2 linked regions of the Sporosarcina pasteurii genome follow. Each later gene encodes a partner of the first gene's protein in a complex. Links are inferred from orthologs where the notes say so. Each region holds a gene or a part of one and is shown in the gene's direction. Other genes may lie near its edges. The genes, in order: AB1H92_RS09505 and AB1H92_RS10430.

What was found.
Region 2: the proteins of AB1H92_RS09505 (region 1) and AB1H92_RS10430 are in contact, whole or in part, in a crystal structure (PDB 6PRK), measured with the Bacillus subtilis proteins. The link is inferred for Sporosarcina pasteurii from one-to-one orthologs.

Annotation. Positions count from the first base shown.
Region 1 is NZ_CP160452.1:2,017,839-2,034,084, reverse strand. Bases 13,248-16,246 are described here. They hold AB1H92_RS09505 (RicAFT regulatory complex protein RicA family protein), read left to right. Parts: upstream 13,248-14,529; coding sequence 14,530-14,964; downstream 14,965-16,246. Other genes in these bases: mutS (DNA mismatch repair protein MutS), read left to right, coding at 15,816-16,246; cotE (outer spore coat protein CotE), read left to right, coding at 15,080-15,658; miaB (tRNA (N6-isopentenyl adenosine(37)-C2)-methylthiotransferase MiaB), read left to right, coding at 13,248-14,530. Also shown: AB1H92_RS09570 (ABC transporter permease), read left to right, coding at 1-893; EF-P 5-aminopentanol modification-associated protein YfmF, read left to right, coding at 1,151-2,434; EF-P 5-aminopentanol modification-associated protein YfmH, read left to right, coding at 2,427-3,734; ymfI (elongation factor P 5-aminopentanone reductase), read left to right, coding at 3,721-4,455; AB1H92_RS09550 (DUF3388 domain-containing protein), read left to right, coding at 4,562-5,398; AB1H92_RS09545 (helix-turn-helix domain-containing protein), read left to right, coding at 5,415-6,302; pgsA (CDP-diacylglycerol--glycerol-3-phosphate 3-phosphatidyltransferase), read left to right, coding at 6,534-7,112; AB1H92_RS09535 (competence/damage-inducible protein A), read left to right, coding at 7,126-8,364; recombinase RecA, read left to right, coding at 8,551-9,618; rny (ribonuclease Y), read left to right, coding at 9,923-11,479; AB1H92_RS09520 (TIGR00282 family metallophosphoesterase), read left to right, coding at 11,598-12,395; AB1H92_RS09515 (stage V sporulation protein S), read left to right, coding at 12,481-12,750; more of miaB, read left to right, coding at 12,989-13,247. UniProt on the Bacillus subtilis protein: May work together with YlbF to regulate community development.
Region 2 is NZ_CP160452.1:2,207,359-2,223,594, reverse strand. What follows is about bases 12,001-14,989. They hold AB1H92_RS10430 (YlbF family regulator), read left to right. Parts: upstream 12,001-13,267; coding sequence 13,268-13,711; downstream 13,712-14,989. Other genes in these bases: AB1H92_RS10420 (YlbG family protein), read left to right, coding at 14,811-14,989; AB1H92_RS10425 (glycerophosphodiester phosphodiesterase family protein), read right to left, coding at 13,757-14,668; AB1H92_RS10435 (UDP-N-acetylmuramoyl-L-alanyl-D-glutamate--2,6-diaminopimelate ligase), read left to right, coding at 12,001-13,201. Also shown: pyc (pyruvate carboxylase), read left to right, coding at 1-382; AB1H92_RS10490 (heme A synthase), read right to left, coding at 546-1,457; cyoE (heme o synthase), read left to right, coding at 1,788-2,711; coxB (cytochrome c oxidase subunit II), read left to right, coding at 2,819-3,910; ctaD (cytochrome c oxidase subunit I), read left to right, coding at 3,943-5,817; AB1H92_RS10470 (cytochrome (ubi)quinol oxidase subunit III), read left to right, coding at 5,817-6,443; AB1H92_RS10465 (cytochrome C oxidase subunit IV family protein), read left to right, coding at 6,445-6,807; cytochrome c oxidase assembly factor CtaG, read left to right, coding at 6,965-7,888; sporulation integral membrane protein YtvI, read right to left, coding at 7,961-9,019; AB1H92_RS10450 (YugN family protein), read right to left, coding at 9,159-9,527; AB1H92_RS10445 (CAP-associated domain-containing protein), read left to right, coding at 9,735-10,802; AB1H92_RS10440 (aspartate kinase), read right to left, coding at 10,831-11,562; more of AB1H92_RS10435, read left to right, coding at 11,750-12,000; more of AB1H92_RS10420, read left to right, coding at 14,990-15,083; AB1H92_RS10415 (hypothetical protein), read left to right, coding at 15,215-16,236. UniProt on the Bacillus subtilis protein: Regulates sporulation prior to stage II. Positively controls the competence regulator ComK at a post-transcriptional level. May modulate the translation, stability or activity of ComS. May work together with YmcA to regulate community development.

The DNA of each region.
Region 1 (16,246 bases):
TTACAGCGATCGGCGGTGTCTTTTCTGAGCGCTCAGGTGTTGTAAATATTGGTTTAGAAGGTCTCATGGTGATGGGGGCTTTCATCGGAATTTTGTTTAACTTGTTGTACGCAGATACTTTCGGATCTTGGACGCCTTGGATCGCACTATTAGTGGCCATGGCCGTTTCTGCAGTTTTCTCACTTCTGCATGCGGTTGCTTCTATATCATTCCGTGCAGATCAAGTTGTTTCGGGTGTCGCCATTAATATGCTAGGGATTGCAATTGCGCTTTTCTCTGTAAAAATGATTTTTGGAAAAGGGCAAACAGATTTAATTCAAAAGAAAATCCCAAGATTTGATGTGCCGATTTTGCAAGATATTCCGTTCATTGGTCCGATGTTTTTTAAATCTGTTTATGGGTCATCAATATTGGCAATTGTCGTGGCACTATTCGCTTGGTTTGTTATATATAAGACGCCATTTGGTTTACGACTTCGCTCAGTTGGTGAACATCCAATGGCGGCAGATACAATGGGGATTAACGTGACGAAAACACGTTATATCGCAGTTGTGATTTCAGGTGCACTTGCAGGAATTGGTGGTGCGGTCTATGCAATTACGACAACAAATGACTTTGGACATGCAACCATTAATGGTCAAGGATTTATGGCACTTGCTGCGTTGATTTTTGGGAAGTGGCATCCAATTGGCGCGATGGGAGCGGCATTATTCTTCGGCTTTGCCCAAGCATTAGCCATTAGTGCTTCAAAAATTCCTTATATCCAAGATGTTCCAACAGTGTATCTTCATATTTTACCGTATGTGTTAACGATACTTGCACTTGCAGGATTTATCGGTAGAGCAAATGCACCGAAAGCAATCGGTCAACCTTATATTAAGGGGCAACGTTAATCATACGAAAGCTGCCTAAGAAGTCATTTCAAATGCACTTCAGGCAGCTTTTTTATGCATATGATTGTTGGGAAACATTAAGTTGATCCAATGTAATTTATGGATACGCGAAAAGTATTTCCTCTTTATTTTCATAAGTGAATTGACGAGTGGATTAATAATTACGAAAAACTTCACCAGTTATTTGCAAGTTGCATAACGTGAAATGTATAGTGAATGTAAGATGCAGCATATTAACAAAAACAGAGGTGCTAAATATGTTTACTAAAAGTCAAATTGAACAAGGCGTTACCTTATATACGCGTAAATCTGAGCAATTTAAAACAGTTAGTTTTTCAATCAAATGGAAAAGCGAATTAACGGAAGAAAAAGCAGCTGCACGTGCAGTACTTGCAAATGTCTTGCAGGACTCTAACGCTAAGTACCGAACTCAAGGCGAATTACGAAAGAAGCTAGATGATTTGTACGGAACTGTACTATACACAGACACTGCCAAACGCGGCGCGACCCATATGATTACACTTAACGTAGATTGTGTAAATGATGAATATATAAACGACTCTTATGTATTAGGTGAAACGCTGGAACTTATTCAAACAGTTATCTTCAACCCAAATTTAGTAAATGGCGAATTTGATCAAAAAATCGTCGCTCGAGAGAAACGTTCAGTAACTGAACGAATTCGTTCTCAATATGATAATAAGACAAGCTATGCACAAAAAAGAATGCTTGAAAATTTACGTCCAAATAGCCCGGTTTCTACTAGTTCGGATGGGACTGAACAAGCCGTTCAAGCGATTACAGCAGAAACTCTATTGCAAGCATATGAATCGATGATCGCAAATGATATCATTGATATTTATGTCGTTGGAAACATCGATGAACAAGAAATTGCTCAAAAGCTGAAAGAGTTATTACCATTTAAAGCGCGTCCTAGCCGTCAACAACAAGCTTTCAAAACAGACGAGCATAAGGCAAGTGGCGATGTTCAGCATGTACGAGAAAAACAAGAGATGAAGCAAGGGAAACTTCATTTAGCTTTTAGTACACCAGTTGGGTTTCATCATCCAGATTATTCAAAGATGCAAGTTACAAACGGCGTTTTTGGTGGTTTTGCCCATAGTAAATTATTTATGAATGTACGTGAAAAAGAAAGTATGGCTTATTACGCTTCCAGTTCTTATTCTTCACATTATGGATATCTTTATGTAATGGCTGGAATTGATGCAGAGCTAGAAGAAAAAGCTGTAACACTGATCAAAGAGCAATTGAGCGCATTGCAAAACGGAGAAATTACAGACCTTGAAATGGAACAAACGAAAGCTTTGCTGACGAATAGTATTACGAGCACATTCGACTCTGCTCGAGGGCAAATAGAAGTATTTGATCAATATAAAGAACTCGATGAAAACTTTACAGCAGATACTTTAATAAAAGCATGGGAAGCTGTCACCAAAGATGATGTGAAAGAGATGGCATCGACTATTCAATTAGAAATTATTTATTTGCTATCGGGAAAGGAGACGGCTTCGAATGAATAAAATACACTTTGAAAACTTACAGGAAACCTTATACAATGAAACTTTGGAGAATGGTCTTGATGTATACATTTTACCGAAAAAAGGTTTTTCAAAAACTTTCGTTACATTTACGACGAAATATGGCTCTGTTGATCGGACTTTTATTCCTCACGGGAAAGAAGAAGCAGTAACTGTTCCAGATGGAATTGCTCATTTCTTAGAACATAAGATGTTTGAAAAAGAAGAAGGGGACATTTTCCAGAAATTTAGTGTACTCGGAGGCTCTGCAAATGCCTTCACATCGTTTACGAGGACTGCCTACCTTTTCTCCGCTACAGATAAAGTATACGATAATACGGAAGTGCTTCTAGATTTTGTACAAGAACCGTATTTTACTGAAGAAACTGTGGAAAAAGAAAAAGGAATTATTGGTCAGGAAATTACAATGTATGACGATTTACCAGACTGGCGATTGTATTTCGGAGCGATTGAAAATCTATATCACAATCATCCGGTGAAGATAGATATTGCAGGAACGATTGAGTCAATTGATAAGATAACAGCTGCCCATTTATATGAATGTTACGAAACCTTCTACCACCCATCAAATATGGTGTTATTTGTTGTTGGTGCTGTAGAGCCGGAAGAAATGATGACTTTTATTAAAGAGAACCAATCGAAAAAAACTTTTGACAAACCATCAGAAATTGTTCGTAACTTCCCAGAAGAGCCAAATACTGCAGCGATTGCTGAACGAACGCTTGAAATGGATGTTACGAAACCAAAACTTAGCTTTGGGATGAAATGTACAAATACGAACATCTCGGGTAAAGAAATGCTCACACAAGAATTAGCGGTAGATTTGTTATTAGATATTTTATTCGGACGTTCTTCCTCATTCTTTGAAGAGTCTTATGAAGATGGACTAATTGATGAGTCTTATTCTTATAGCTTTTCTCAAGAACATGGTTTTGGATTTGCGATGATTGTTTCTGATACTGAAAATCCAGATGCATTAGAAGCAAAAATCCGAAAAACAATTGAAGATGCAACGACTTCATGGGCGGTAACTGAAGAAGAGTTGGAAAGAGTTCGTAAGCGAAAAATCGGACAATTTATGCGTTCACTGAATTCGATAGAATTTATCGCGAATCAATTTACGCGCTATAAATTTAATGAGATGGACTTATTTGATGTCGTTCCTACCCTTGAAAAAATGACGCTGACACATTTAAAAGATGCTTTCTCAACATTAAGCGCAACAGAAGGCCATACTGTATTCAAAGTGATTCCGGCTGAGCAATCCAATGAAGCAAAATAATTATGTGCTCGTTCTTGGCGCAACTGGTGGCATTGGCCAAGCCATTTGCCACCAACTTGCTAAGAGTGGTTGGTCAATTTATATTCACTTTAATGAACGAATTGAGGAAGCGAAGAAACTTCGGTCAGAGCTAGCAGAACGCTATCCTCAGCTTGAATTTCTACTTGTTCAAGGGAATTTTTTATTTGAAGAGGGCGCCAATCAAGTAGCCCATCAGGTCCAGCAAGCAAGGGCTATCGTTATCGCCAACGGTCAATCGATGAATAAGTTGCTAACGGAGACAACGACCGCAGATATGGAGGCACTATGGAGGGTTCATGTTCAAAACCCCGCACAGTTAGTAAGCCTTCTTTCTGCACGCTTAAGAAAGTTCACAGAATCTTATATTGTGTTTATCGGTTCAATTTGGGGGAATACAGGAGCAGCGGGCGAAGTTATGTATTCTGCTGTTAAAGGTGCTCAACATGCCTTTGTGAAAGCCTATGCCAAAGAAGCGTCTTATGCAGGTATACGTGTCAATGCCATTGCGCCGGGATGGATTGAAACAAGAATGAACGATTGTATACCAGAAGATGAGAAAGAAATGATTATGCAAGAAATTCCGCTACTAACGACAGGTACACCCCAACATGTGGCAGACCTCGTTGATTTTTTATTAAGTGGAAAAGCAGATTATATGACGGGAGAAATTTTGAAGTTAAACGGCGGTTGGTACATCTAGTTTTTACCGCATCTTATATCTTTCCTTTTCTTAAGGAGTTATATCCGTTATTATGGAACTAAGTTGATTTTTGAACGTCCTACTAATAGCGGAAAGGGTGTTTCGAATGGGGAATTGGTATCTCGAATACGAAATTCAAGTTAATCGTCCAGGGTTACTCGGAGATATTGCATCACTACTTGGCATGTTGCGTGTTAATATTACGACAATTAATAGCGTGGATGCTAACGTAGATGGTAGAAATCCCGAGCAAATTGATGGTGGTGTTCGTCGTGGTTTATTATTAAGGACGGATGACGATGCGCAAATCGCCCGTTTTGAATTAATCGCATCCACTATGGATACGATTCAAATCAAAAAAATACGCGAACCGAAATTAAGCGATATCTTAGCTGTTCGACACGGTCGATACATCTTAAAAGACACGGACAATAAGAAGACGTTTAGGTTTTTGCGTAGTGAACTTGGAATCTTAGTTGATTTTATGGCAGAGCTTTTTAAAGAAGAGGGTCATAAATTAATTGGTATTAGAGGAATGCCACGCGTTGGCAAAACCGAATCCGTTGTTGCTGCTAGCGTATGCGCTAACAAAAAATGGATATTTCTTTCTTCCACAATGATTAAGCAAACCATTCGAAAGACGTTGGCAGGCGATGAGTTTTCAAAAGACAATATTTTTATTTTAGATGGCATTGTCTCAAGGAAAGAGGCAGATGAAAGACATTTACAACTGGTCCGTGAAATGATGCGTATTCCAGCCATAAAAGTGGTTGAACATCCAGATATTTTTGTTCAACATTCGGAATACAGTATCGAAGATTTCGATTATATAATTGAACTTAGAACAGACCACGATCAAGAAATTACATACGAAATGATGGAGAAAAACCACATGATGTCCAATCACGGATTAATGGGGGGATTCGACATCTTTAACCTTTGATAGGCAGGTGTTATGGGTGACCGGACTTGGTGACCGTCTTAAAGAGGCGAGAAAAGCAAAAGGCTATACGCTAGATGATTTGCAAGGAATAACGAAAATACAAAAAAGATATTTAGCTGGTATTGAAAATGAAGAATTTAGTTCAATGCCTGGTTCATTTTATGTGCGTGCATTTATTAAACAATATGCGGAGGCAGTTGGATTAGATGCAGACGAAATGCTCTCTTTATATAAAGGGAGTGCTGAAACAGTTGAGGCTGAAGAAGAGCAACAACTTACATCCCCGACACTTACAAGAAGGCGTTCGCGACATTCAAGTCAACTCAGTGAAATTATGCCGAAAATTATTGTTGCGCTTTTTATTATTGTCATCATCTTAGTCATTACATTCCTTTGGAAACATAATGTGTCAAATCCTTCAGAAGTTCCAATTGGTTCTGAAGATCCGATTCAGGTCGAGGATCAACCTAATTCTAACAATGGGGCACAAATGGGCCACACCGAAGAAACGAATGATGACGCAAAAGTGGAAGATGAATCAGACAAAGTAGATGAAGTAGACGAAGTAGATGAAGTTGAGAAACAACAAAAACTGGAAAACATTAATGTGGCAGGAGAAAATTCTACATATTCACTTGAAAATAGTGAAGAATTCCAACTTGAAATTCGCACAAACGGGCCTTCATGGATTGGCGTGACAGACGAAAATCGGACAGAAAGAACGCCGGGTGCAAGAATTATGCAAGCGGGAGAAAAAGTTGAGGTAGATGTGACAGACACAGAGCAAATTCGTATTCGCGTTGGTCGTCCTACAGAAACCGAGATTTACGTGAATGGCGAATTACTTGAGTATGCATCCGATACAGTCCCACAAAATATTATTATCGAATACAATAAGGAATAATTGGGGTTGTTCTCGTAATCTAAACTGTAGACAAAGTTCGTTGACTTTGTCTACAGTTGTTTTATGCGTTTATTTAAAGTACTAGGCATCATTTATATAGGTGAATGCTTAAATTTATTAAAGGCTAGTAAGGTTTGGTTTTTGCTGCCTGAGTCTATTATTAAAATAGATCTCAATAAGCACAATGTTAAATATGACAATGATCTTTTTTTGAAAGGAAAGGTGTACCACTTGAATTTACCAAATAAAATTACAATATCTAGAATTATTCTCATACCGATTTTTATGGTTTTTATGTTAGTCGATTTTGAATTTGGAACGATAGCGCTACTCGGCACAACCATTGAAGTAGCACATTTCATTGGAGGGCTTATATTTATTGTTGCTTCATTAACAGATTGGCTCGATGGCTATATTGCCCGAAAGCATAATTTAGTGACAAATATGGGGAAGTTTCTAGATCCATTGGCTGATAAACTACTCGTAGCGGCAGCGCTCATTATACTTGTTGAACTCGGTTCTGCCCCTTCATGGATTGTAATCGTAATTATTAGTCGTGAATTTGCTGTGACTGGACTACGTCTTATTTTAGCTGGTGGCGGAGAAGTTGTCGCTGCGAATCAACTAGGTAAGATTAAAACAACTGCACAAATTATTGCGATCGCATCCTTACTCTTAAATAACATTTTCTTTAGCTCAATTGGCTTTCCTTTCGGCATGATTATGCTTTATATTGCACTGATATTTACTGTTTGGTCAGGGGTAGACTATTTTTATAAAAATAGAAGAGTGTTACTCGACTCTATGTAAGGGAGATAGTGTGATGAAAGTTGAAGTTATAGCAGTTGGTTCTGAATTATTGCTCGGTCAAATTACGAATACAAATGCTGCTTTTATTTCAGCACGTCTAGCTGAGATTGGCGCAGATGTTTATTATCATACAGTTGTTGGGGATAATCCTATCCGGTTAAAAGAAGCAATAGAAATTGCTGAAAAACGTGCGGATGTCTTAATCTTTTCAGGCGGACTTGGACCGACAAAAGATGATATGACAAAAGAGACCATTGCTGCTCATATTGGCTTGGAGCTTGTAAGCGATAAAGAGGCGCTTACTTATATTGAACAGTATTTTATACGAAGTAAACGAACTATGACAGAGAATAATAAAAAACAGGCACTTGTTTTTAATGGGAGCACAGTACTAAATAATCGCACTGGCATGGCGCCTGGCATGGCTGTTGAAAATAATGGGAAACATTACATACTCGTACCTGGGCCACCCCATGAAATGGAGCCAATGATTGTCGATGAAGCGATTCCTTACTTACTAGAACAAAGTGGAGAAAGAGAAATTATTACTTCTCATGTTTTGAAGTTTTATGGAATTGGTGAAGCAGAATTGGAACATCGTATCCAACCACTGTTAGATAAACAATCAAATCCAACCATTGCTCCGCTAGCAACGGCAGATGCCGTCACGCTTAGGATTACTGCGAAAGCGGCGACAATTGAAGATGCGCATAAAATGATTGCGCCAATTGAACAAGAAATACGCGCCATTGTCGGCGAATTTATTTTTGGAACGGATGAGGATACATTATCCTCAAAAGCATTAGAATTGCTTCAATCACATGGTTATACATTAGCAGCTGCTGAAAGCTTAACAGCGGGTCTCTTTCTAGCAGAGTTAGCGAAAGAGCCAGGGGTCAGTTCAGCATTGGCAGGCGGTCTCGTCGTTTATAATGAAGAAGCAAAAGTTGAACAACTTGGTGTGGACAAAAAACTATTGGAAGAACATGGAATTGTCAGTAGTGAATGTGCTGCTTCATTGGCATTAAAAGTTCAAGAGAAGTTTAATACGAATATTGGTATCGGAATAACAGGTGCAGCTGGTCCAACACCACATGATGGTGAACCGGCAGGAACAGTCTGGATCGGGATAGCGTTACCTAATCGGGTTCCAATGACGTATAAGCTATTACTTTCAGGTTCAAGAAATGCCAATCGTCACCGAACGGCAAGATTTGCTTTGTATTATCTAATCAAGCTGTTAACTAAGTAGGAAGAAAGTTATTATTTTTCATGTCTATTCGCAATGAAAAATGCATATTAACATGAATTCTTCGACGAAAATGCCATTTTCTAAATGTTTTCGAATAGATGTTCGCATTTTTGTTGTGTATTTAAGAATAAAGAGGTATAATTAGTTTAGAAATAAAACGAGGATGAACTTAGGGAGGAAATAAATTTGAGCGATCGCAAAGCCGCTTTAGATAAAGCGTTAAAAGATATTGAAAAACAGTTTGGAAAAGGTTCCGTCATGAAACTTGGCGAACAAACAGATCGTAAAATTTCAACTGTTTCAAGTGGTTCACTTGCATTAGACCTTGCACTAGGGGTGGGCGGATACCCACGTGGACGTGTTGTTGAAATATATGGTCCTGAGAGTTCAGGTAAAACGACAGTTGCACTTCATGCGATTGCCGCTGCACAGGCAGAAGGTGGGTCAGCCGCATTCATCGATGCAGAGCATGCGCTAGATCCGGAGTATGCTAAGAAACTTGGCGTTAATATTGACGAGTTGTTACTTTCGCAGCCGGATACGGGGGAGCAGGCCCTTGAAATTTGTGAGGCATTAGTACGTAGTGGTGCAATTGATATTATTGTTGTTGACTCAGTTGCTGCACTTGTACCAAAAGCTGAGATAGAAGGCGAGATGGGGGATTCCCATGTTGGTCTACAGGCTCGTCTCATGTCACAGGCACTTCGTAAGTTATCTGGTGCAATTAACAAGTCAAGAACAAACGCTATTTTTATTAACCAGATTCGTGAAAAAGTCGGCGTTATGTTTGGGAGTCCGGAAGTTACACCGGGTGGCCGTGCGTTAAAGTTTTACTCTTCTGTTCGTATCGACGTTCGTCGAGGAGAAGCGATTAAACAAGGTACAGATATTGTCGGGAACAAAACGCGTATTCGAGTTGTGAAAAATAAAGTTGCGCCTCCGTTCCGCACGGCAGAAGTCGATATTATGTATGGACAGGGTATTTCGCAAGAAGGCGAAATTATCGACCTTGGTGCAGAAACAGAAGTCGTTCAAAAGAGCGGTGCGTGGTATTCGTATGAAGGTGAAAGACTTGGACAAGGAAGAGAAAATGCGAAGCAGTTTTTAATTGAAAACCCTGATATTAAGGCAGAAATTGATCAGAAAATCAGAGCATTCTATGGTCTTGATGGCGCGGCTGAAATTATTGATGGTCATGATGTTGATGAAGCAGATGAAGAACTTGAACTATTATTAGAAGATAAAAAGAAGTAATCGTACAATTGTTTTTTTAGTGCTCATCCTCTCAGAGGGTGAGCTTTTTTCAACTGAACCTCAGAAGTGATTTGATTCACTAGAGAAGTAAGTGAAGCAAGGATAAGAACTGCGCTCACGTTAAAAGAAATTAATCATTAAATAAAAGTAGGTCAATGCTTGTCAATCCTTGACATGTCATTTTTACATCGCTACAATTAAAAGTGTATAATTGTATACTATAATGAATTAAATTTGGCAGTATATTGTAATTTGATGTACGAGCCGACTAACATGAAAAGAGAAGCAATAGGAGGTGACCAGGATGCTAGAAATCATCATCTCCGCTTTGCTAGGTTTCATCGTCGGTGCCGTTGTACTCTATTTTGTTAATCGAAAAGTGAATGAATCAAAAGTGACAGGTGCCAAACACTCGGCAGAAGCGATTGTCGAAGAGGCAAAACGTGAAGCGGAGGCAATGAAAAGAGAGGCACTATTGGAAGCGAAGGATGAAACTCACAAATTGAGACTTGATGCGGAGGCTGAAATCCGCGAGCGACGGGCTGAGTTGCAAAAACAAGAGAACCGTCATTTGCAAAGAGAAGAAAACCTCGATCGCAAAGAAAATACGCTCAATAAAAGAGAAGCGAGTCTGGAACGCAAGGAAGAAGCGTATACTGGACGACAACAGCATATTGAACGAATGGAACGCAAGGCGGAAGAACTCGTTAACGTTCAACAGACGGAACTTGAAAGAATATCTTCACTTACGAGAGAAGAAGCGAAGCAAATTATTCTCACAGAAGTGGAGAAAGAACTTTCTACAGATATCGCCGTCATGACGAAAGAGTCAGAGTTGCAAGCAAAAGAAGAAGCCGATAAGAAAGCGCGCGAAATTCTTTCTGTCGCTATGCAACGATTCGCAGCGGACCATGTTGCTGAAACAACCGTATCGGTAGTAAACTTACCAAATGATGAAATGAAAGGTCGAATTATTGGCCGTGAAGGACGTAATATCCGGACACTAGAAACGTTAACCGGAATCGATTTAATTATCGATGATACACCGGAAGCAGTCGTCTTATCGGGCTTTGATCCAGTCAGACGGGAAACAGCTCGACTCGCACTTGAAAAATTGGTGCAGGATGGTCGAATTCACCCGGCTAGAATTGAAGAAATGGTCGATAAGTCGAGACGTGAAGTGGACGAGCTTATTCGGGAAACTGGAGAGCAGACAACGTTCGATATCGGGGTTCATAACCTTCACCCGGATCTCATTAAGATTCTCGGTAGATTGCGTTTCCGTACGAGTTATGGACAAAACGTCTTGAAACACTCAACGGAAGTTGCCTATTTAACAGGACTCTTAGCAGCTGAACTTGGCGAAGATGTAACACTTGCAAGGCGTGCAGGACTTCTTCATGATATTGGAAAAGCAATAGATCATGAAGTCGAAGGCAGTCACGTTGAAATTGGTGTAGAACTTGCAACGAAATATAAAGAACACCCGGTCGTCATTAATAGTATTGCATCGCATCACGGAGATACTGAAGCGACATCGGTCATCGCAGTGCTGGTCGCAGCAGCGGATGCTTTATCTGCGGCTAGACCAGGCGCAAGAAGTGAAACACTTGAAAATTACATTCGTAGATTACAAAAGCTTGAAGAGATATCAGAATCCTACGAAGGTGTTGAGAAATCTTATGCGATTCAAGCAGGTCGTGAAGTACGGATTATTGTTCATCCTGACCAAATCGATGATATTACAGCACATCGACTCGCACGAGATATTCGAAAAAGAATTGAAGAAGAATTGGATTATCCCGGTCATATTAAAGTTACCGTTATTCGTGAAACACGAGCAGTTGATTATGCAAAATAATGGAATGGCTTCCGTGCATTGTAAAGCGGGAGCCATTTCTTTTTGGATATAGAAATAGAGCCGTTGAATTAAGGGAAAGCATCATAAGGGTCGTAAATTTAAGGAAAGAGGTTTTTTTATGAAAATTATTTTTATTGGAGATATCGTAGGATCACCAGGACGTGAAGCCGTAGAACGCTATTTACCGCGTTTAAAGAGGAAGTATAGCCCAGACGTTGTCATTGCGAATGGAGAGAATGCAGCAGCGGGGAGAGGAATTACAAAACGTATTTTTGACGATTTGTTACGAACCGGTGTGGACGTTGTCACAATGGGAAATCATACTTGGGATCATAAAGAGATTTATGATTTTATTGACGAAACAGATTATTTAATACGTCCAGCAAACTTTTCAGACGAGGCACCTGGTAAAGGGATGACAACAATTACTAAAAATAATGTAACATTATCGGTCATTAATTTGCATGGAAGGACTTTTTTACCTCCTCACGGGGATCCTTTTGCTAAAGCAACAGAATTGATTGAAGAAGCACAGAAATCTTCACCACTTGTATTTGTTGATTTTCATGCGGAAGCAACGAGTGAAAAAATTGCGATGGGTTGGCATTTAAACGGCCGTGCATCTGTTGTCGTTGGTACACATACACATGTACAAACCGCGGATGAACGGATTTTACCAGATGGTACTGCTTATATAACTGACGTTGGTATGACGGGACCATATGATGAAATCCTTGGGATGAAAAAAGAAGATGTCATTTATCGATTCCAAACCAATTTACCAGTTCGGTTTGAAGTACCTAAAAAAGGTCGTGATCAATTAAACGGTTTATTTGTCGAGTTGGATGATGCAACAGGAAAAGCACTCCACGTCGAAAGAATTATGATTAATGAAGACAGACCGTTTGAAGTTTGAGTTGCGTCTAAAAGTCTCCTCATATTCATATGATACTCTATGGACAAATCCGTTCATAGATATCGGAAAATAAGGAGGAAAAATGGTGAACCCATTGAAAGTATCTTCAAGCTCAAATCCTAATTCTGTTGCTGGCGCACTTGTTGCAGTTATCAGGGAACAAGGCTATGCCGAAATGCAGGCAGTTGGAGCAGGCGCATTAAACCAGGCGGTGAAAGCAATCGCTATCGCAAGAGGTTTCGTAGCACCCAGTGGATCGGATCTAACATGCGCACCTGCCTTCACAGATATAATAATTAACGGTGAGGGGCGCACGGCTTTAAAATTGCTCGTGCAAAAGTCAGCGAGAGCATAATTAAAATGTAAGGCGTTGCGTAAAAGATATTTTTAGACATTAAAAAACTACGAAGGAATTTTTCCTTTGTAGTTTTTTTATTGATAATGATAGACTTTTACTGAAAAACTTTTTTGTGGGGATGTGACAAACCTCCAACAATCTTAAGCACTTCTTTTACAGTGGCGCTATAGTTCAGTATAATGTACAATGAGTACGGACAAATTCCCGAAGGACTGTAAGAAAGGGGAACGAAAATATGAATGAAGAACAACGTTTAAGCACTGGTCAAGTAAAACCAGGTTTAGCAAATAAAGAAGAAAAAGATTATAGTCATTACTTTCAAACTGTTTATACACCGCCTTCTTTAAAGAAAGCAAGAAGACGCGGTAAAGAGGAAGTTTCTTATTTCGATGACTTTGAAATTGAAGAACGTTTTGAAGGTATGGGGAATGGCCGAAAATTCTATATTAGAACTTACGGCTGTCAAATGAACGAACACGACACTGAAGTGATGGCGGGCATTTTTACAGCACTCGGCTATGAACCAACAACAACTGTTGAAGATGCAAACATTATCCTATTAAATACTTGTGCGATCCGTGAAAATGCGGAGAATAAAGTATTTGGTGAGCTAGGACATTTAAAACCTTTAAAACAACGTAACCCAGATATTTTAATCGGGGTTTGCGGTTGTATGTCTCAACAGGAATCAGTCGTGAATAAAATTTTGCAAACGTATGACCAAGTTGATATGGTTTTTGGGACGCATAATATCCATAGATTGCCAAACATTATACATGAAGCATATATGTCAAAAGAAATGGTTCTTGAAGTTTGGTCTAAGGAAGGCGACATTATTGAGAACCTTCCCAAAAAACGTCTCGGCAATATTAAAGCTTGGGTCAATATTATGTACGGCTGCGATAAATTCTGTACATATTGTATCGTGCCATTTACCCGTGGAAAAGAACGTAGTAGAAGACCAGAAGATATTATTCAAGAAGTAAGACACTTAGCAGCTCAAGGTTATCAAGAAATTACATTGCTGGGACAAAACGTAAACGCATACGGAAAGGATTTTGACGATTTAAACTATCGACTTGCTGATCTAATGGCTGATTTGCGTCGTATTGATATCCCTAGGGTTCGATTTACAACGAGTCACCCGTGGGACTTCGATGATGAACTGATTGAAGTACTAGCAAAAGGCGGAAATCTCGTCGAACATATTCATTTACCAGTACAGTCAGGTTCTTCAAGCATACTAAAAATAATGGGAAGAGCCTACACACGTGAAAGCTATCTTGAACTTGTCGAGAAAATTAGAAAAGCAATTCCAGATGTTGCATTGACGACAGACATTATCGTTGGTTTTCCAAATGAGACAGACGAACAATTTGAAGAAACGATGACGTTATATAAAGAAGTGGGCTTTGAAATGGCATATACGTATATTTATTCGCCAAGAGACGGCACGCCTGCAGAAAAAATGAAGGATAATATTCCAATGGAAGTCAAAAAAGAACGTTTACAGCGATTAAATAATCTTGTCAATGAATATGCAGCTGAAGCTATGAAACAATTTGAAGGACAAGTTGTTGAAGTGCTTGTAGAAGGCGAAAGTAAACGAAATGACGAAGTACTTTCAGGGTATACACGTAAAAATAAACTTGTTAACTTCAAGGCACCTAAATCCGTTATCGGAAAATTAGTGAATGTAAAAATAACAGAGGCCAAAACATGGTCGCTTGACGGCGAGTTTTTACATGTCGTGGAGAAAGATGAGGTATTAAATTAATGGAGAAGAAATATACAAAAGAGGAAATCATTGAAAAAGCGTATGAAATTGCAAATATGATTGCCAATACGGAGCAGGTTGATTTCTTTAAACGTGCAGAAGCACAAATTAACGAAAATCAAAAAGTACGTGAAAGCATTTCAAGTTTAAAATCTTTACAAAAACAAGCTGTTAATTTCCAACAGTATGGAAAAGAACGTGCACTGAATATCATTGAAGAGAAAATCGCAAACATTGAAAAAGAAATTGATGCGGTTCCGATTGTTCAAGAATTCAAGCAATCTCAAGGAGAGGTCAATGAACTTCTACAATTGGTATCTACAACAATTGCCAATGGCGTTACGAACGAAGTGATTAAATCTACTGGCGGAGATTTGCTTCGTGGCGAAACAGGATCATACGTAAAAAACACAACTTATGACCATCTTCAATAATTTTTAGTCGGCAAGAAAAATTTCTTGCCGATTTTTTCACTTCTTGGGCTTCTGTCGCATATGATGAATTGAAGCGAATGAAGGAGGAAGAAAACTGAAGAATCTACGTCAAATTGTGACGAAGGCCGTAGTCGCGAAAGGTAAGCAACGGACGGAGTCAAAAGAAACATTAAGCCCGCCAAACAAACCGACAAGTATTCTTGGTTGTTGGGTTATTAACCACACCCATCAAGCAAGAAAGGTCGGGAAATACGTGGAAGTGTCTGGAAAATTTGATGTGAACGTCTGGTATTCCCACAGTAATCATTCTAAAACTTCGGTATTTACGGAAACAATTTCGTATAAAGACCGAATTCGATTACATTACCGGGATGAACCGACGTCAAGACATGAAGAAGTAATCGTGAATGTCATTCAGCATCCGAATTGTACCGAGGCAATTATCTCCAAATGCGGTGAGAAATTTGTGATTAGTGTAGAGCGTGAACTGATTGCAGAAGTCATCGGTGAAACAAAAATCTGCGTGACCGTTCATCCGCACACATTTGAAGAGGAATGGCCGCTTCGAGATGAATCATCAAGTCATCATCATGGGCATCATCACGACCATCAAGGTAAACATCAAGAGCATGGTAAAGGACACGGCCATGGACATAAAGAAGATCATCACCATGGACACGGTCGAAAAGATTAAGAGGGATTGCACTTTTCATACCATCATTGAGCCGGACTTTCCGGCTTTTTTCTATTTCAACGATAAATTGGATTATCTAGCCAATCCCCGGGTTTTCTTTAAATCCATTGGAATTTTGATATAATGAATAAAACATGACTTTATAGTGAGGTACATAATGACAACAGCTTATACACCAATGATTCAACAATATTTAAATATAAAAGAAAATCATAAGGACTCTTTTTTGTTTTTTAGACTGGGCGATTTTTATGAATTATTTTTTGATGATGCGATTCAGGCATCTCAAATTTTGGAAATCACATTAACAAGCCGGGATGCTAGAGAAGGTGACAGAATACCGATGTGTGGTGTGCCTTATCATTCTGCTGCCGGTTATATTGAAACATTAGTTCAAAAAGGTTATAAAGTAGCCATTTGTGAACAAACGGAAGATCCTCGTGCGACAAAAGGGATTGTTAGAAGAGAAGTGATGCGTATAGTCACACCAGGAACAATCACAGAAGGAAAAAGTATTGATACGAATACGAACCATTTTATTGGTGCGGCCAATATTGTTGATGATACGTACTATGGCCTTGCTTATCT
Region 2 (16,236 bases), 190 kb from region 1 along the record:
AAAAGGTAAGACATTAATTATTAAGCTTGTTTCGATCAGTCAGCCGCAATCCGATGCTACAAGGGTTATTTATTTCGAATTGAACGGTCAACCACGTGAAGTTATTATCGAGGATGTCAATGTGGAATCAGATGTCATCAGAAAGACGACAGCTGACCCTTCAAATCAAGCACATATCGGCGCTACAATGCCTGGAACTGTTTTACAAGTTGCTGTATCTGAAGGGGCAAAAGTGAAAAGAGGCGAACATTTACTCATTACAGAAGCGATGAAAATGGAAACCACAATTCAAGCACCATACGATGGTACAGTAAAAGCAATCTATGTAACCGCTGGAGAATCGATTGCTACAGGCGATCTTCTTATTGAAATGGCGGACTAATAACTAATAAAAAGCACTCAGAATTTCGACTAAATCGAACTCTGAGTGCTTTTATGATTTAAACGAAAAAAATAGGGAATAGAAGATATAAGGAGAAGATATTTAAAAGTAAATGGTTAAGAAAAAACTAGGTCACCTTCGTGTATAAAGGTGACCTAGATAATTAGGAAGAACGATTGCTTCTAAATACAAGCAGTATCATATACGTTAAAAGCCCAAATAGTAGTGAAATAAATAACGAATGGAGCAATGCGATATATAAGTTTAAATGAGTGAAAATGGCTATTGCACCTGTAGTTACTTGGGCAAGGACAAGTATAAAGGAAATAATCCATCCCCAGTAAAAGACTGGTTGGCTTTTATAATGCCGAATGACATGTACCATTATGTACAGGATCCAGATGAAAATGAGTGCAGCTGCAAAACGGTGACCCATCTGAACCCATTCGTTGAAGCGGGTGGGTAACCCGATGGCTGAATTGTCGCAAAAAGGCCAATCTAGACAGACGAGTTCGGAATTTGTATGACGGACAAGTGCTCCTGTATAAACAACTATGTAGGAATAGATCGTAACGCCAATTGTATGCCATTTTAGCGGTTTCCCAACTTGTATGTTTTGTGTGTCGTACTTTTTATCAACCTCAAAAACCAAGAGTGTTAGTAATAGTACAGAAGCAAATGAAATAAGTGAAATCCCGAAGTGCAAGGCTAAAATAAAGTCGCCTTGTCCCCATAACACCTGGGCAGCTCCGATTAGGGCTTGTAAAACTAGAAAGAATATGGCCATGAAAGATAGAAATTTAGTTTCTCGAACATGCCCCAGTGCTCTCCATGACCAAACCGCCAAAATTACAATTAGAATACCAACGACACCAGTGACGATGCGGTGAGAAAATTCAATCAGCACTTCTGCTGTTATGACGTCTGGAATAAGTTGTCCATTACAGCCTGGCCAATGCCGACCGCATCCCATTCCACTATCGGTCTTAGTAACTAGTGCACCACCAAGTAGAATGAATAACATGCCAATTGTTGAAGAAACAGCAAACCACTTTAAAAAATTATGATATCTCAAAAAATGACACCCACTTTTAGATAAATGTTAATTTGTTTTTGAAGACTCCTTTAGTTTTGATGATAACGAAAGAAAGGTGAAAATACAACGGATACAGGCCGTAAACATTCTGAATAGCGCCCTTTTCACAAAAAGTTCACCAAATAGTTCTCTTAACTTCACAATTGATTAGTAGAAATGCTTTATTATAGAGTATGGAATGTGACAATTATGTCAGAGAAAAGCGCAGTTCCAGGAGATTTTTTGTTTTAGTATAGAAATTTTCTCTAATTTTCGATATAGTGAAGTATATAAGAAGTTAATTTGAAAAAAGGCGAAAGGTGGGGGAATATGTCAAACGGTCGTATAATATCGACAACGGTTGATTCTGCGGCCGCGGAAAAAACGACAACAGTACTTCAAGATTTTTTAGCACTTATTAAGATTGGTATAGTTAATTCGAACATGATTACTGTTTTCACTGGTTTTTTTCTCGCGATGCAATTAAGTCCATTAAAGTTTTTAGCAAATCTAGATTTACTTTTATTTGCGCTCGGTGGCTCGGGATTAATCATTGCAGGATCCGCCGCATTGAACAATCTAATAGACCGCGATATTGATCCAATTATGTCTAGAACAAAATCTAGACCGACAGTGACTGGACGATTCAACGCCTCGGCTGTGTTGGCACTTGGTCTGACATTCATTGCCATCGGAGAGCTACTATTATTCTCTGCATCAACTACTGCTGGGCTTTGGGGACTTGCGGGTGTATTCAGCTATGTAGTACTCTATTCAATGTGGTCTAAAAGAAAACACGTAAGCAATACAGTTGTTGGAAGTATTTCTGGTGCGATTCCTCCGTTAATAGGTTGGGCAGCAGTTGAGCCGACACTAGGGGCAGGGGCATGGGCATTGTTTTTAATAATGTTTATTTGGCAACCGCCTCATTTTTATGCGCTTGCAATGAGACGTACAGAGGAGTATCGTGCAGCGAATATACCAATGCTACCAGTTGTGAAAGGGTTTACGAGAACGAAAGTTTCGATGTTAGGGTGGGTTCTCCTCTTATTTCCGTTACCATTATTATTGGCGGACTTAGGAGTCGGGTTTATGGTACTCGCTACGATATTAAATATTGGTTGGGCTTATTTTGCAGTTAGAGGGTTTAAGGCGAAAGACGATTTGAAGTGGGCAACAGGGATGTTTGTTTACTCACTTAACTATATGACTATTTTGTTTGTCTCAATTATTATATTCTCGCTATTTATTTAATGCTATTTTAATGGAATTCTTTCTTTTAAACAGGAATTCATATATATAGGGATAATTTATCCCTGCACTTAACAAGACATTAATTGAAAGAGAGGTATGATTAGGCGATGATGAAAGGACTTAAAAAGTGGCGACTATTTACATTGTTAACAGCGCTTACTATTTTCCTTGCAGGTTGCGGTCAACAGGAAATATCTACACTTCTTCCAGCAGGTGAAGTTGCAAAAGACCAATTTAACTTGTTGCTATTATCTTCGGGAATTATGTTATTCGTAATACTAGTAGTTGTAATTATCTACGTAATAGCGCTCTTCCGCTTCAGACGTTCGAAGCTTGGTGAAGATCATATGCCAGAGCAAGTTGAAGGAAGTAACGTGTTAGAGCTTGTTTGGACAGTTATTCCGATCCTTTTAGTTCTTTTGCTAGCAGTGCCAACGGTTTACTACACTTATAAGTTAGGTAACGTTACTGCAATGGGTGCTGTAGATGACGATGGTAATGCTGAGAATTTGGTCGTTGATGTAAAGGCAAAACTATATTGGTGGGAGTTTGACTATCCGGATTTAGGTGTTACTACAGCACAAGAGTTAGTCGTACCAATGAATGAAAAAGTATACTTTAATCTAATTGCTGCGGATGTTAAACACTCATTTTGGATTCCGGCAGTCGGCGGTAAGCTTGATAACAACGTTGAAAACGTTAACAAGTTTTACTTGATTTTTGAAAAAGATTCTCGCGATCTTGAAGAAGGCGTTTTCTTCGGAAAATGTGCTGAGCTTTGTGGACCGTCACACGCTTTGATGGACTTTAAAGTTAAAACATTAACGCGTGCTGAATTCGACGAATGGGTTCTTGCGATGCAAGCGACGGAAGGAGCAACAGCTGATAAGGCATCTGCGGATCAAGGAGAAGCTATTTTCGCTGAAAGTTGTATCTCGTGTCACGCAGTTAGCGGTGCTGGAGATCCAGCGTATTTGGGGGTAGACCATGCGGGGGCTGTTGGTCCAAACTTAACGACATTTGGCGATCGTAACCGCGTTGCAGGCTTCATGGATCACGATGAAGATTCATTGAAAAAATGGATTGCAGATCCACAAAAATATAAACCAGGTAACACGATGCCGGCATTTGATCATTTATCAGATGCGGAGTTGGATGCATTAGCAGGATACTTAATGGGACTATCAGTAGAAAAGTAATGTAGCTTGAAAATGTAGAGGAGGTAAAACAAGTGAGTTCAGTTGCTCAAAAGAAAGGCTTTGGCGCCTGGCTATGGGATTGGTTGACGACAGTTGACCATAAGAAGATTGGTATCCTTTATTTGCTAGGCGGAGGATTCTTCTTCGTACTCGGTGGGATTGAAGCAGTTCTAATTCGTATTCAGCTTCTTCACCCGAATAGCGATCTAATTAGTGCTGGGCTATTTAACCAGTTAATTACGATGCATGGAACGACGATGATTTTCCTTGCAGCCATGCCTATATTATTCGGTTTTATGAACGCAATTATGCCACTACAAATCGGTGCGCGTGACGTAGCGTTTCCATTCATTAACTCACTAGGGTTATGGATGTTTATCTTCGGTGGATTGTTCTTAAACATATCATGGTTTATGGGGCAAGCACCTGATGCTGGTTGGACTTCTTATACATCATTAGCAATCACGTCTGAAGGACATGGAGTTGACTTTTACTCTATCGGTTTACAAATTGCAGGTGGAGGTACGTTAATGTCGGGGATTAACTTCCTTGTCACAATCATTAACATGCGTGCACCGGGAATGACGTATATGCGTATGCCATTATTCACTTGGACTACGTTTATCGCGTCAGCAATGATCTTGTTTGCGTTCCCACCACTTACAATTGGCTTGTTTTTCTTAACATTTGATAGATTGTTCGGCGGAAACTTCTTCGACCATACAATGGGTGGAAACACAATTATTTGGGAGCATATATTCTGGATATTTGGTCACCCAGAAGTTTATATTTTAATCTTACCGGCTTTCGGTATTTTCTCTGAAGTATTCCCAACGTTTTCAAGAAAGCGTTTGTTTGGATATACATCAATGGTTTTTGCAACAGTACTCATTGGTTTCTTAGGATTTATGGTTTGGGCTCACCATATGTTCACAGTTGGATTAGGGTCAACGGCAAACGCAATTTTCGCAGTTGCGACAATGGCTATTGCTGTACCTACAGGTGTGAAAATCTTTAACTGGTTACTGACGATGTGGGGCGGTAGTATTAAAGTTACAGTACCAATGCTCTATGCAATCGGATTTATTCCATCATTCGTAATGGGTGGAGTAACAGGGATTATGCAAGGTGCAGCACCACTTGACTACCAATTGCATGATTCATACTTTATCGTCGCTCACTTCCACTATGTAATTATTGGTGGTGTCGTACTCAGTATTTTAGCGGCTACTCACTATTGGTGGCCAAAAATGTTCGGTACATTGCTAGACGAAACGCTTGGTAAAGTGACATTTTGGTTCTTCTTTATTGGTTTCCATATGACATTCCTTATCCAGCACTGGTTAGGATTCTGGGGAATGCCACGCCGCGTATTTACGTATATGGATGGTCAAGGTTGGAATGCGGCGAACTATATTAGTACGATCGGTGCGTTCTTAATGTCGATTGGTGTCATTGTACTTGTTTACAACATCATTGTTACGACAGTTAAAAATAAGCGCGTTGGTAATGATCCGTGGGGCGATGGGCGTACACTTGAGTGGGCAACTCAATCACCACCCGTTTATTACAACTTCCCACAAACACCACTTGTACGTGGATTAGATACTGTATGGATTGAAAAGCAAGAAGGTAACGAATCTGGTTATACACCGGCAGTTCCATTGCAAGATATTCATATGCCGCACGGTTCAATTATTCCATTCCTCATGTCATTTGGATTGTTTATGGCAGGATTCGGTGCAATGTTCCGTTTAGAAACGTCTTGGGGACTATCGCTTTTAGTGTTCGGTCTGTTCTGGACTTTCGTTACAATGTCAATTCGTTCTGTGAAAGATGATTTAGGATACTATGTTCCTAAAGAAGAAATCTTAAGGGACATGAAGCGTGAAGGGGGTCAAAAATAATGGATCTGAATAAGAAATTTACCCCTGAGACTTGGCCTGATAACCCGGAAACAGCTACTTTTGAAGCCAAAAATAAGTTTGTTGGCTTCTGGCTATTCCTTGGCGGAGAAGTAATTTTGTTTGCTACGCTATTTGCAACATACTTAGCATTAAAAAACAAAGGGCCAGCTGGTCTCGAGTTTTCGACACAAGAGCTTTATGAATTACCGCTTGTATTTGTAATGACGATGCTATTATTAACATCCTCATTAACAAGTGTTTATGCAATGTATCATTTGAGAAATTACAACTTCAGGAAGATGCAACTATGGCTAGGAATTACAGCATTTCTAGGTCTTGGTTTTCTAATGCTTGAAGTGTATGAGTTTACTCATTATGTACAACTAGGTTTCACTTACGGAAATAGTGCGTTTAGTTCATCATTCTATACACTTGTAGGGACGCATGGTTTCCACGTAGCAATCGGACTTGTTTGGATTACGTTACTCATTTTCAGAAATGCGAAGCGTGGATTGAACTTGTATAACGCAACAAAATATTATACATTTTCACTATACTGGCATTTCATTGACGTCATCTGGGTATTTATCTTCACTGCAGTCTATTTGATGGGAGTGGTAGGTTAATATGGCAGACATCGAAATTTATGAAAAAACACCAAGTGAAGTTGAAATTGCAAGATTACGTGCTAGAAAAGGAATGCGTGCTCAAGTTATTATGTTCTCGATGATGATATTCTTGACGCTTACTTCATTTGCGATCGTATTAGCTTCAAATGCGGATGTAATTGGGTTCTCTAAGTTCTATGTAATTCCAGTCATTCTGTTATTTGCTGCTGTGCAGGTCGGATTACAACTTTACTACTTCATGCACATGAATGAAAAAGGGCACGGAATTCCGGAAATGTTCATGTTTACTGGAGCATTACTCGCATTCTTAATCGTTCTTACATTCGTTACAATCGTTTGGTGGAACCCACTATACGTATAAACTGTATAGTTAAGTATGCGGCACAACAAACTCGTACAGAATCTACTTCTGTACGAGTTTTTATTATTCTATGAATTTGTCATAGTTCATCCATTGAGTTATAGGTTTGCATTGCTTTATAATATAAATAGAGACTGTAATAAAGGAGTGATGGTGAATGCCTTTAAGTATATTCGGATTTCGTGCATTGTGGAGTCCGTGGTATTTCTTATCTTTATTGGTTGTAGTACTGCTCTATTTTTTAATCACAGTTAAATGGCGTCATAAATTTGAAAATTCCACCGCTTTAACACGTAAGCAAGCAATATTTTTTTTAAGTGGAATGATACTTCTTTACATTTTAAAAGGTTCACCGGTCGATTTGTTAGGTCATATATTATTTTCTGTACATATGACTCAAATGGCCTTTCTATTATTAGGAGTGGCACCTCTACTCATTATGGGAATACCGAATTGGGTGTGGGAAAAGTTATTTGAAGTGAAATTGATTAATAGTATCTTCAGATTTTTCACGAAGCCTCTTATTAGCTTATTTATGTTTAGTTTTTTATTTTCAGCTTATCATTATCCGTTAATTCTTGACAACGTAAAGTTAAATTTAATTTTGCATGGAATGTTTACTGCCACTATTTTCATGTCAGCGATATTTCTATGGTGGCCGCTCGTGAATACAGTTAAAGGGCAACCTAAAGTACACGGTCTAAAGAAGATTGGATACGTTGTATTAAGTGCGATCCTAATCACGCCAGCTTGTACATTAATCATTTTTGCGGATGTAGCTGTATATGATACGTATACGAACGGAGATGCTTGGTTGCAAGCCATGGCGCTCTGTGTCCCACCTGGAACGTTAGCAGGACTTTCTGGTCTAGGAATATCAGGACCTGAAATGTTTACAAGCATGTCTTCGTTATATGATCAACAGCTCGGAGGTATTTTAATGAAGGTTGCGCAGGAAATGATTTATATTTTTGTTATCGGGAAAATCTTCTTTTCTTGGGCAAATGAAGAACGAAATAATGCTGATGAAATTACTAGACAAGAGTTATTGAAACATCAAGAATTACAAGCGAACAGTTAAAAAATAAGAAAATATAAAAAGTAGAGGAATGGTTTCCTCTACTTTTTTAAATTCATAAAGCATTCGTCCTGGTTAAATTTTAAAATTAACGCGAATGATATTTGCTTCTCGTGCAGTAGTAAATAAAATAACGACAAGTGGTCCGATAAAGAATCCAAGAAAGCCGATAAGTTTTAAGCCGATGAACATTGCAATGAGAGTTGGTAAAGGTTTAAGGCCAATTTGTGACCCCATTACTTTTGGTTCGACTGTTCTACGTATCACTAGAAGAATAACTGCTAAAATTGTTAGTTGAGTTCCTGTTCCGACATCGCCACTTATGAAATAATATAATGCCCACGGAGCGAGAATAATGATTGATCCAAGTATAGGAATAAGATCAACTATCCAAATAATAAGGGACATAATGAAAGCATATTTAGGTTTTATTAAAAAGAGTCCAATAAGTGTAACAACAAAAATGATAATACTAACAAGAAATTGTGCTTTCACAAACCCAAATAGAATTGAATTGAGTTTTGTAACCATAAATCGTACTTTTTTTTCTGTAGATTTTGTGAGATACTTAAATAATATTCTTTTGAGTTCTGGTAATTCTAACATGAATAGAAACAATGCAATAACAAAGACGATTAAACTAACGAGATAGTTTGGCACGTCGGTTAAGAGTGATGTAATCTTGTCGTAGCTCAACAATTCAAGGATTGCTATTCTAATCGAGTCAAATATGTTTTTTAAGGACTCCTGAATGGATTCAATAACTTCTTTTGGCATGCCGGCCGTATACTGGAATAGTTTATTTTGCATATCAATCCAGAAGCCGGATAATGTATTGAAATGACCAGGAGCTGCGTGCGTGAAGTCGATTATCTTTCCTATAAGACGGGTAACAGTATAATATAATAGTGAAGAGATAATTGCTAAAATAAAGATGAAAACAGAGATCACAGCTGGTTTTCGATTCCATTTAAATTGCTTTTCTACAAGTCTAACGAGGGGATCGATGAGCAAAGCTGTAAGGAGTGCAAAAATAATTGGTAAGGAAACTGGGATAATATAAAAGAAAATTAGTATAATGAATATAACGCTTAACAATATGAAAAAGTTCCGTTTAGTAAACCATTTGGACAATGCTCATTCCTCCAATAATTCATATTACCTTTATTATAACCAATTATTTAGATTTGAATAGATATACTTACTAGGTATGAGCAAACGCTTTTATTGACAAAAAAACCGAAGAATCTAAAGTTCTTCGGCTATCGAAAAATCAAACTTTCTTTAAATTATGTTTTTCTAATGCAACTAACACTTTCTTTAATGTTGTTTCACAATCTTTGATAAGGCTTTCAGGGAAATGTTCGTCTTCACCGTATTCTACGCCGAATGGGTAGTAATGCTTCCCGATGACAGGTTTTTTAAGTTGAATAATTGCGTCACGTGCGTCAACATCGCCTTCTGTTGCGAAACCGAAAATACGCAGATAAAAAGTACCTTCTTTAAGCGTATACTTTTTATCATAAGTAACGCGCTCGTAGTCCCATTGTCCACCACGAATTAAATCATGTTGTAGCATAATTTCATCAAGTATGAATAAATCCGAAACGATATTTTCAATGCCAGTATTTTCAATATACATAGATTGAATCCTCCTTTTATCGATTATCCAGAAAATACACTATACCTATTCATAATAGAACACTTTCGTTGCAGTTGCAATGACAACATTGTGTCGATGAGATTAGGGTACAGAATGATTTTAGGTTTCGGTCTTATTGGGGAATATCTAGCAAAATTGTAGGGACATCGAATGTACGTTTAAATTTAGTTGAAAGCAGGGATTTGGTTGAAGAATATTTTCAGAATAGCTGTCCTACTAGTTGCTGTTCTTCTCGTTTTCTATGTGATGGGAGAACGCGTAAAAGAAAATGAACCGCTAGAGGCGCCTGTTAAACAAGGGACTGCGGTACCAGTTGAAGATAAAGGAGTAGGCTCTGCGATTCCACAGTCAGCTCGACCGGAGGAAGGAATCTCTATTTATGTTGGAGAACCTGTAGATACTTTAATTGAAGTGTTAGGTAAACCAAAGCGTATCGAACCATCTAGTTATCAATATGATTGGTGGATATACGAGAATGACAAACGACTCATGGTCGGTGTTACACGCGATGGCATTGTAAATCAACTCTATACAGCCGATGACACATCGAATGTTGCCCCGTTTGAAATCGGTCAAGATATAAATGATATTTACCGATTTACAATTGTCGGTTCCGAAGTAGATGTGAATGTTGCAGATAATATATATACGTTTTCTTTAAATAGTGAAGATTTACATAGCCGGCCTTTAATTATATATAAGGACTTATTTGCACAACTGTATATCGATAGAGAGAATAATGGACTGGCAGGCGTACGATTTATTGATCCTGCTACATTAGTGCTTCATCAACCATATGAAATGACGTATATGGGCGAACTGCTCACCTCTAAACCGCCTTCATCTACATTACAAATTGAAGTGGATAGGACAATTGAGCGGCAAATCTTTGAGTTAACAAATCTACAGCGAGTGAAACATCAAGTTTCAGAATTACAAGGTGATTACTCCTTGAGTACCTTTGCGCGGAAACATAGCGAGTTTTTGGCATTGGAAAATAACTTGAAAGAAGAAGCGACTAAAGAGGAGAGTCTATCTAATCGACTGAAAAAAGCCTCTATTGAACATAAGAAGGCAGGTGAAAACACCGCATTCAATTACGTTGATGCAATAGAAGCGGTGCATGGTTGGATGAATTCATCAGATCATCGAAAAGTCATGTTGGATAAGGATTTCACTCATTTAGGAACTGGCGCATATAATAATTATTTCGCTCAAACATTCATCAAAGTGCCTGTTGAAAATAAAAGATAATGATTATTGTTTTCTTAGAAAAGAATATTTAGTTTGTTATCCAAGTTCCTGTTTCTGAACTAGCGATTCCTCTAACATATAATGGAATCGCTTTTTCTTTTGCAAGTATTGCTGCTCTCTTTTGGACGATTGTATTGTCTCCATTTAGTAGGGTGAGAAATTCGTCGAAACTTAGAAAGTCGTATTTTTCATAGTCAGAAACAAAATTAGGGTCTCCTGTTAATACACCCGGAACATCTTTAAAAAATTCTACGTGAGAAGCTTGAAGTGAATCGGCGAGTGCAACTGCTGTTAAATCACTGCCACCTCTCCCTAAAGTCATCACGTTTCCTAACTTATCCATCCCTTGAAAGCCAGGAATGATAACGCAATCAACTTGTTCTAAAGATTTAATAATGTTGGATGTGTCAATGGCTTCAAGTGTAGCGTCCCCAAAATCACCTGCCGTTACAATTCCAGTTTGTTTACCGTGGAGAACTGTGTTAGATACCCCGAACTGATGTAACTCTGCTGAAAGAACAGCGGATGCTATAAGTTCACCACAGGATGCTACGAGGTCTCGAGCAACATAATCCGATGCAAAGGCTTCGGAAAGATTAATTAGGCTGTCCGTTGCATATGGGTCCCCTAATCGACCAATTGCAGATACGACGACGACAATTTTTTCATACTGTTTGATGCCATCTAATATGTGGTTCATGCTGTAATTTCTCATTTCTTCACTTTGCATGGCGATTCCGCCAAATTTTTGCACAATCATAAAAGTCCCCCAACTTTCTTCGTGTCATTCGAAACATCAGTTTCATACCATAAATTGAAACTTCATTTCAGAAGTAATTCATCTTGTCGGAACTGCATCTTCAAATCTTCAATATTACAAAGCTTTAATTGGTTCGTTCTCAATAATATATTCGCTTATTGACAAAATGTTCGGGAAGGGGAGTAGCGTGTTACTTTTACAAGAGTTACTTAAAGACTGGCCGTGTACGTTTACTGGTGAAAAGTTTAGTATTCCAGTGGTTGGCGTTACGGAAAACTCTAAAGCTGTCAAACCTGGATTCCTATTTGTTGCGAGGAAAGGAGAGAAAGTGGATGGAATTTCATATATAGAAGAGGCAATTCGACTAGGAGCTGCGGGAATTGTACTTGATAGGCCGGTATCCATTGACTTATCTCGTGACGTTCCATTAATCGTTGTCCCGGATTGCAGAAAGTTTTTATCACATGCGAGTGCAAGGTTATCAGGAAACCCATCGGAACGCTTAACGATTATTGCGGTAACGGGAACAAATGGTAAGACGACGGTAAGCCACTTTATTGGTCAACTCTTAAATGGCTTAGGGCTGCGCACTGCTGTGATTGGAACGTTAGGGGTATTTATTGATGGTGTGCGAGCTACCTACGATATTCCATCAATGACAACGTTGCCCGCAGAGTATCTCCATCCGTTACTTAAGGATTGTGAAGAAAAGGGAATCAAGCATATCATCATGGAAGCTTCGTCTCTTGGATTATCCACAGATCGATTGGAAGATTGTGAGATTGACATTGGCATTTTACTAAATGTAGGTGTTGATCATTATGAAGAACACGGAAGTAAAGAGGCATATATTCAAGCAAAGCAAAAGCTAGTTTACAAGGCAAAGCATCTCGTTGTGAATTGTGATGATGATATATGTGTTGACATGACAAAGAATTCTTCACAACCGTTTACTCTTTTCGGTACAGGAGGGGCATCTGACGTTCAACTTATCAATGAAAGCGGAACTTATAAAGTAAAAGCGCCTACTTTTGAACAGGAATTAAAGCTCCCTGTTTTTGAATTTTTTAACCAAATGAATGCAGTAGCGGCAATTAGCGCATTGCACATCCTTTCTCATCCATTTGAAGAGATTTTTACTCATACCTCTTTGTTATCATTACCTGAAGGAAGAATGCAAAGGATAGAGCGTAATGGTGTTACAGTGATTATCGATTATGCGCATACGCCTGATGCGTTGGAAACTGTCTTACAATCACTCGCTAAAGAAAGCCAAGAAAGGATTATTACTGTTTTTGGTTGTGGGGGAAATCGTGATAAAGGAAAAAGAAAAGAGATGGGGGAAATCGCGGCATTCTATTCTTCTACTATCTTAGTAACCTCTGATAATCCGAGAAATGAAGACCCATTGACCATTATTCAAGATATTACAGCGGGTTTTTCCGAAGGGAGTACTGCTGTCCAAGTCGAAGTCGATAGAGCTAAAGCAATTCAAAGGGCAATTTCCATTGCATCTGCAGGGGATATCGTACTAATTGCAGGGAAAGGACATGAAAAAACACAACATATTGGGAGGGAAATACTCCCATTTTCTGATGTCGAAATTGCAGAGCAAGCTTTATTTGCGAACATAAAGTAAGTCCCGACCATTCACGAACTCATATGAATCTGTTATGATTGAATGTGAGTGGAGGGGATGAATCTAATGCTAATCACTGATGAATGGCTCACCATCATCGAACATGCGGAAGAACTAATAAAAATCATGGCTTCATCTGAAGTCGTTGAAGAATATAATAAAGCCCGAGAAGCTGTTTATTCGAATGATGTTCTTGTAAAATCGATTAAAGAATTTACCATACTAAAAGAGCGTTATGAAGAAGTGCAACGGTTTGGACGGTATCATCCAGATTATAGAACTGTGATGAAAGATATCCGACTACGTAAAAGAGAGTTGGATTTAAATGAACAAGTAGCTGCGCTTCGTCTTGCAGAAAACGATGTACAGCAATTATTCGATGAAATTGGAATGATTATCGGAAAGACTGTATCAGAGTCGGTGAAAGTTCCAACAGGTAATGGTTTCTTCACTGATTCATCTTGCGGAAGCGGCTGCGGTTCTGGTGGAAGCTGTTCTTGCTCGGCTTAACTAAAAATGCTGAACTTACATTTTCGTAAGTCCGGCATTTTTTAATTATTCAGCAACAGCATTTTGAATGGTTTTCATCATGACAGTGGGTTGATCAGTAATAAAGCCAGCAGCGCCTGCGTTGATAAGCGTTGTAATATTGTCAGGTTCATCAACATCTGTAAAATAAATCGGTATATTTAACTTCGATAAGAAATTGATAAATCCAGCTCTCCCGATTGAGAATATCCCCATTTTGTGGGGGCAACAAAACAAGTCAGTGGTTGGTTGATAAAAATGCCCGAATTGGCTTGTGAAAGCAGTATAGGCTTTTTTGATTTCACGATTTCCCGCTCCGATAGCAACCCGGTTTTGGGCATATAAATTAAAACGGTCAACTTGCTCATCAAAAGCACTTGTAACGGCAAGGCGATCTTCAGCTCCCAATTCTTCGATAAGATACCATAACTTTGAAGGAATCAAGCTACCTTCATATGTATCAGGTGTTTCTTGAATGTTAATACAAATAAACAGGTGTGGAAATTGTTCTAAAAGCTCTTTAAGGGATAAAACAGTTTCGCCTTTCCCTCTATAAGGGAATTCTCCATTTTTATCTTTAAAGTGATAACCAGCATCGGCTTCTTTTATTTCGCTTAACGAATAATCTGCTAATTTACCTTCAAGATTTGTTGTTCGGTTCACATATTCATCATGAAACACGACAATCTGCTCATCTTTCGTTAAACGGATATCGACCGCAAAACCATGGACACCGTACGATGCTGAATGACTAAAAGCTGCATTCGTATGTTCAGGCGCTTCTAGTAGGCCACCACGGTTGGCTAATACAATCGGGCTATCGAAATTTAGCGCTTTCTTTTCGGTGCGAGGGATGGACTTAGACATCGCTTTAGAAGCAGCCCATGCAGCTATACTCGCAGCTCCTACAGTTAGGGCGACAGTTCTTTTTCTTCCCATGAGAATTCCTCCTTTGGTAACCGATGAATCAATCATTCATGTAGAGTTTTTTAATAAAATGATACGAATGGATCGTTCTAATTGTAGTTGCAGCTCTTTTCAGACATATGGTATTGTAGTGTGTAGGAAAAGAGGGAATTAGATGATCAAACGACAAGGTATAATCATTTATTTGCATAATTTAAGACAAGCAAAGTCACTTCGAAAATATGGACATGTCCATTATATATCAAGAAAAATGAAATATGTAGTCCTTTATTGTAATCAGGAAGACGTTGAATCTGTTATGAAAAAAGTGAGGCAACTTTCATCAGTAAAAAGAGTCGTACCTTCCTATCGCCCTTTTTTAAAGACAACTTATGAAAATGCAAAACCAGATAAGGCGAAAGAATATGATTATAAGACTGGTCTCTAAAGACCAGAATGGATGATTAATTGGGAAACCCAATAATCCCAATAATCCTGGCAGATGAATATTCCTTGCTACGCATATTGAGAACCTCATATGAAACGATTTAGGAAGAAGGCATAGATGGAGGTGTGTATTTGAAAAAAATAACAAAAGCACTCGTATTGCTCTTGTTGACTAACGCACTTCTAATCTATGTGCACTATCAGGAAGCAAACGATTCGACTAAAGGCAATATCGATCAACTTACATACGATCAGGAAATTGAAATGATTAATCGAAATGATGAATTAATCATTCGCCATCATTTTAGTAATTTGCCACAAAATCGTCTGGAGATTGTTTGGCCAGAGGAAAGTGAGCAACGTACATGTCATTTAGAAGGGGAGGATACTTGTTCCCGACTCGATAACCATGTAACCGCTTTTACTGAAGGCGAAGAAACGCGGCAATCTATTTCGTATGTGATGCCTAAAAATGATTCTACAGTCGAGGGGAATATGTTTACATCGGTTTATGCTACATTACACAAAGCGAATGCAAATACTACCATTATTCATCTTGCCGATGAAATAAACAAGGGTGGCATGTGGATAACTGGTTTACGAGAAGTGGGAAATAAAAGTTTGGACCTCATCGATTACACGCTTTTTCTCGGGGAAGGTGCAGTACCCGATTTATACTGGCAGAGGAAAAGACGAAATATTGTTTATTCAAGTGATCGCGTGACAATATATAGTTCAAACCAGTCGGTACATCCGGAAGAAGTTCAAAAAATAGAAAATATGCTAACCATAATTGATGCCCCGCATACAACGATTATGTTAAGTGATGAACATAAATTAATTACTTCAGATCGCTTTATCATTACAGAAAAAAAACAAATGAACATAGCTGTACATCAATATGTTTTAAATCAATTTTATAAAATGTACGAAACGTCTATCGAGGATAAACTTGCTGTAGAAATCGCTGCCTCCTTCATTTTAAATGAGGAAATGGGCGCGGAGTCGTCCCGTAATGCTTATAACGTTTTACTAAGTCATTTAACTTCGGTGGAAATAAAACAAATCACAGATAAAATTCAAGAAAGACATGGTCAAGCATTAGATGCAGGCGTGTTAACCCAAGTTTTTGAAGAAGTAACAGGCTACCAAAC